One region of the Streptomyces seoulensis genome, then DNA from elsewhere that is predicted to be linked to it. Evidence: riboswitches for the same ligand, from Rfam matches in the RefSeq annotation. Region 1 holds a riboswitch; the other holds the start of a gene.

Region 1 (2,909 bases):
GCACGGGGCTCGCGGTGTGCGCCCAGGGCGCGCAGGTCTACGACGCCGGTACCTCAACCCTGCTGTGGTCCGTCCGGCTGGACCGGGAGCTGGCCGAGACCGCCCTCGGCAAGATCGAGGCCGAGGTGGGCCAGGTGCACGCGGCCGTCGACCAGGACGGGGTGGACGGGCTCACGCTGATCGAGTCCGGCTACCGGATGCCGCACCCGACGCTGCCCGCCGTACGGGTGGAGCGGCGCGAGCAGCTCTGGCGTGCGCCGATCAGCAAGGTGCTGCTGCGCCACGACGGTCTGTCCGACGACGAACTGGCGGCCACCGCCCGCTCGGTCGTCGGCTCGCTGGCCACGGTCACCATGTCGGGTCCCGGCACGGTCGAGCTCCAGCCGTGCGGGATCACCAAGGCGACCGGTCTGGCGCTGGCCGCCGAGCACCTGGGCCTGGGCCGCGCGGACACGGTCGCCTTCGGCGACATGCCGAACGACATCCCGATGTTCCGGTGGGCGGCCCACGGCGTCGCCATGGCCGACGCCCATCCCGAGCTGAAGGCGGTGGCCGACGAGGTCACCCTCTCCAACGAGGACGACGGGGTGGCCGTCGTGCTGGAGCGCCTGTTCGCCCTGTGACGGCGACGGCCCCCGCCGCACGCGTGAGGCGTGTGACGGGGGCGCGGTGCGGATCTGGCCGGGTGGGCCGGGCCGCCTAGTACGGGCCGTTGACGTTGTCGATCGAGCCGTAGCGGTGGGCGGCGTAGTTGCAGGCCGCGGTGATGTTGGCGACCGGGTTGTACGGGTCGAGCGAGGTGCCGGCCACGTGGTACGTGTTGAACGTGGGGTCGATCACCTGGAGCAGGCCCTTGGACGGGGTGCCGTTGATGGCGTTGATGTCCCAGTTGTTGATGGCCAGCGGGTTGCCCGAGGACTCCCGCATGATGTTGCGGTGGATGCCGTTGTAGGTGCCCGGGATGCCCTTCTCGGCCATGATCGCCAGGGACTGGCGGATCCAGCCGTCGAGGTTGTTCGGGTACACCGTGGTGGTGGCGGTCTTGGCGGCCGGGGCGGCGGAGGCGCTGGTGGCGCCGATGAGGGGGAGCGCGAACATCGCGGCACCGGTACCGGCGACGGCGAGCGTGCGGACGATGCGCTTGGTGCGGGCACGGCGCGGCTGAGCAACAGCAGACATGTCGAAGTTCCTCTCCGTCGCCTGCGAGGTGAGCTGTCGGGTTCGGGCGGGGAGGTGCCCGGCCGCGTCGTCCCCGGTGCCCGTCGGACACCGGGGACGAAATGGCTTCACCCCGAGCCGTTCCGGCGCGACATGTGTCGGCCGGTCCGGCGGCTTACCTGGGTCCCCCGCTCCTGCCGTACGAATGAGTTCGTGAATGGGTGTGCCAGGCGCGGCAGGATTCGGCGTTCGCCTGACAGGGCGGGAACGTATGCGACCGCACATGTCCGGAACAAGTACTTGATTCACCCAAAGACCTAGTTGACCTTGCTCTGTCCCAATTGGCCTACTTGATCCTTTGCGGTCGCCAATCCTCAACTTCCTTACCGGGCACGGTAAGAAGGGGGTGAGAGGGGGGTTTGCGCGGGTAGGCGCGAGGTGACGGTCCGCGTGAGCCAACTCACGGAATCGCAAAATACGCAAAATCAGACATGGGGGATTATGTGGATTTGAGCCGTCTGTGGGTATTAGGGAGTGTCGGTCCCCCTGGGGCGGAACCTCTGGGACGCTCCCGTTCGTTGGCTCGGTGTGACTCCCCGAGTGCCGGACCGTCCGACCGACTCCCCCCATATCGGTTCTTGTCCACCCATCCGGCACATGCCGGACGAAAACCGATACCTCATGAGCTGGACCGGTGGGTGCGATCGGTGATCCAAAGAGGACCGGATACGCTGACTTGACTGATGGCAGCGACCTATCGACAAGCCGTGAAGTCGCCAGCAGACACCAGCAGACAGGAGAACCTCGTGACCGTCGTCGGGCCGTTCGGGCTGAGCGTGCGGGACCAGGCACTGGAAGCCGATGTCCAGGCCGGACTGACGGCTGTCGAGGCGGGCCTGCTAGAGGCCACCAAGAGCGAGGTCCCCTTCATCACCGGGTCCGCCCAGCACCTGGTGCGGGCCGGCGGCAAGCGGTTCCGTCCGCTGCTCGTGCTGCTGTCCGCCCAGTTCGGCGACCGGCACGCCCCGCGCATCGTGCCCTCGGCCGTCGTCGTCGAGCTGACCCACCTGGCCACGCTCTACCACGACGACGTCATGGACGAGGCGGCCGTGCGGCGCGGCGTGGACAGCGCCAACACCCGCTGGGGCAACTCCGTCGCCGTGCTCACCGGTGACTTCCTCTTCGCCCGTGCCACGCAGATACTCGCCGATCTCGGCCCCGAGGCCGTCCGCGTGCAGGCCCTCGCCTTCGAGCGCCTCGTCACCGGCCAGATACTGGAGACCGCGGGTCCCCAGGACGGCCGCGACCCGGTCGAGCACTACCTCGACGTCCTCTCCGGCAAGACCGGCTCCCTGGTCGCCGTGTCCTGTCGCTTCGGCGCCATGATGTCCGGCGCCGACGAGAGCGTCGTCGACGTGCTCACCCAGTACGGCGAGCGGCTCGGCGTCGCCTTCCAGCTCGCCGACGACGTGCTGGACATCGCCTCCGACTCCGCCGAGTCCGGCAAGACGCCCGGCACCGACCTGCGCGAGGGCGTCCCCACGCTGCCCGTGCTGCGGCTGCGCGAGCGCGCCGCCCGGCTCGGCGAGCCCGGCGACCTCGCGCTGTGCGAGCTGCTGGACTCCGACCTCACCGACGACGCCCGGCTCGCCGAGGCGCTCGCCGCGCTGCGCGCGCACCCCGCGCTGGAGCAGGCCCGCCGCGACGCGGTGCGGTACGCGGAGGAGGCCCGCGCCGCCCTCGCCCCGCTG
Region 2 (2,909 bases), 5.9 Mb from region 1:
CAGCTCCTGCAGCAGGGCCTCGCCGACGAACTCCAGTTGGTCCTCGCCCCGCTCTTCGTCGGCGACCCGGCAGCCCCCCGCCTGTTCGGGCCCGGCGCGTACCAGGGGGGCCGGCTGCGGCTGACCGGGAGCCGGCGGATCGAGGACGTCGTCCTCATGCACTACGAGCCCACCGCCCCCGGCGCCGGCCCGCTGCCCACCGCCGCCGACCGGCACTGGCTGCGCACCGCCTGTGAGCTGGCCGCGCTCTGCCCGCCCTCGGACACCGCCTTCAGCGTCGGCGCGGTGGTCGTCGCGGCGGACGGCACCGAGCTGGCGCGCGGACACTCGCGCGAGGGCGGCGACCCGGTGGTCCACGCCGAGGAGGCCGCCCTCGCCGGGCTGGACCCCGCCGACCCGCGCCTGCCCGGCGCCACCGTCTACTCCAGCCTGGAGCCCTGCGCGCACCGCTCCTCCCGCCCCACCCCCTGCGCCGAGCTGATCCTGCGGGCCGGGGTGCGCCGGGTGGTCACGGCCTGGCGCGAGCCGGACACCTTCGTCACCGCGGCCGACGGCGCCGGAGTGCTCGGCAGCGGAGGCGTCACGGTGGTGACGGTGCCCGAGTACGCCCCTCTCGCACAGCGGCCGAACGCTCACCTTCCGCACTGAGGCCCACGTCACCGCGGGGTGTGTGCGCGGCACCCCGCGGATGACGTATGCTTGAGACACAACGACGCGGGGTGGAGCAGCTCGGTAGCTCGCTGGGCTCATAACCCAGAGGTCGCAGGTTCAAATCCTGTCCCCGCTACTGAAGACTCAGGGCCGGAATCCAGTAAAACGGATTCCGGCCCTGAGTGTTTTCCCGGAGCCTTCACAACGGGAACTACCCAAAGTGACGCAATGGCCGCTCAGTGCAGCGCTTCTGAGTCACCATCAAAACCGCTGTGACTCCTGAAGCGCGGTCAACTCGCCCCGTTCGCGCCGTTCCTGGTGCGTACGTCCCCGTCGGGAACGTTAACGATCAAGCCGAACGGGCTTGGAATCCGGTGTGCGTGTCTATTAACGTTCGATAACGCAGTGCGGTCGTTACAGCCGTCAGCAGAGACGGCGCCGTGCGCACACGCCGAATCCCGCAAGGGAACCGGGGACCCACCAACTTGGGGTGAATCGCGCCCAGTCCGCCGTGCACCGCTCTCGGAGCACGCCGGGTTTACGCGCGTAGGAGACCTTCCTGCTCCGAACCCGTCAGCTAACCCGGTAGGCGGAGGAGGAGAGGAGTGCGCCCGCGTGGCGTCCAACCGGCCTGCCCCACAAGCCCCGTTCGCGCCGGACGCGAGTGAGCCCTTCGCCTACGGCGCCCCCCGCGCGGAAGGCGACGCGTGGGAGGAGTGGAATCCCACCGAGGAGTCCCTGCCCCCCGTACGCGGCCGCCACCGGGTGGCCAAGCAGCGCGGCGGCGGACTCGCCCGCAGCTCCACCGTCCTCGGCGTCGGCGTCATAGCCGCCGTCGGCGCGGGTGGCATGGCGAGCGCCAACACCGGCAAGCCGCCCGTGTCCATCGCCATGCCCGACCTGCCCTCCGTGGACTCCCTGATCGACGGGCACCACACGGACGCGCCCGCCGCCTCCCTCGCCACGGCCACGGCGACCGCCGCCAGTGACGACTCCGCCTCCGACGCGGGCGAGGCGCTGCGCAGCCGGATCATGGCCCAGGCCGAGCGGCAGCAGAGCAAGGCCGACAGCCGGGCTACCGCCGCGGCCGTCGCCAAGGCCGACCAGCAGGCCGCCGACGCCGCCGCCAAGGCCGCGAAGGAAGCCGCCGCGAAGGCCGCCGACGCCAAGGAGCGGGCGGAGGCCGACGCCGAGAAGAAGGCCGAGGCGGCACGCCTGGCCACGCTGGCCAAGCAGTACACGCTGCCGACCTCCTCGTACACGATCACCTCGACCTTCGGGCAGGCCGGGGCGCTGTGGTCCTCCGGCTACCACACCGGTCTCGACTTCGCCGCGCCCACGGGCACGCTGATCAAGGCCGTGCACAGCGGCACGATCACCGAGGCGGGCTGGGCCGGCGCCTACGGCTACCGCACGATCCTCACCCTCGACGACGGCACCGAGCTCTGGTTCTGCCACCAGTCCTCGATCAACGTCAGCACCGGTCAGAAGGTCTCCACCGGCGAGGTCATCGGCCGCGTCGGCGCCACCGGCAACGTCACCGGCGCGCACCTCCACCTGGAGGTCCACCCCGGCGGCCAGCCCACCGGCATCGACCCCGGCGCCTGGCTGCGCGGCAAGGGACTCACCCCCTGAGGTACCCGGCCGGAGTTTGACCGGGTCCTTGCCCGGAACCGGAATGGGCGGGACCCGAGTGATCGTTGAGAAGAGACATGACTGCTTCTCTGCGCAAACTCGGTTCCTCCTCCCTCGAGGTCTTCCCGCTCGCCCTCGGCGGCAACGTCTTCGGCTGGACCGCCGACCGGGACACGTCCTTCGCCGTCCTGGACGCCTACGCCGCGGCGGGCGGCAACTTCGTCGACACCGCCGACTCCTACTCGGCCTGGGCCGAGGGCAACAAGGGCGGCGAGTCGGAGACGATCATCGGCGAGTGGGTGCGGGCGCGGGGCAACCGCGACCAGGTCGTCATCGCCACCAAGGTCAGCCAGCACCCCGACTACCAGGGCCTGACCGCCGCCAACATCAAGGCCGCCGCCGACGCCTCCCTGCGCCGCCTCGGCACCGACCACATCGACCTGTACTACACCCACTTCGACCAGCCCGACGTGCCGGTCGAGGAGATCATCGGCGCGCTGGACGAGCTGGTGCGGGCGGGCAAGGTCCGCTACATCGGCGCCTCCAACATCAGCGCCGAGCGGCTGAAGGAGTCCCTGGACTTCTCCGACCGCGCGGGCCTGGCCCGGTACGTCGCCCTCCAG

What was found. Region 1 has a riboswitch for cyclic di-AMP ahead of HEK131_RS28235 (transglycosylase SLT domain-containing protein). Riboswitches for the same ligand answer to the same signal wherever they lie in the genome.
Region 2: it holds a riboswitch for cyclic di-AMP, as region 1 does, so the genes downstream of both, HEK131_RS01265 (M23 family metallopeptidase) here and HEK131_RS28235 (transglycosylase SLT domain-containing protein) in region 1, are expected to answer to the same signal.

What each region holds. Positions count from the first base shown of each region.
Region 1 covers NZ_AP025667.1:6,137,593-6,140,501, reverse strand. The annotation lists gene HEK131_RS28240 (HAD family hydrolase) at 1-623, shown strand, start outside; gene HEK131_RS28235 (transglycosylase SLT domain-containing protein) at 700-1,179, opposite strand; cyclic di-AMP (ydaO/yuaA leader) riboswitch at 1,185-1,378, opposite strand; gene HEK131_RS28230 (polyprenyl synthetase family protein) at 1,965-2,909, shown strand, end outside.
Region 2 covers NZ_AP025667.1:262,760-265,668, forward strand. The annotation lists gene HEK131_RS01255 (dihydrofolate reductase family protein) at 1-648, shown strand, start outside; tRNA gene HEK131_RS01260 (tRNA-Met) at 714-787, shown strand; cyclic di-AMP (ydaO/yuaA leader) riboswitch at 1,091-1,259, shown strand; gene HEK131_RS01265 (M23 family metallopeptidase) at 1,267-2,286, shown strand; gene HEK131_RS01270 (aldo/keto reductase) at 2,364-2,909, shown strand, end outside.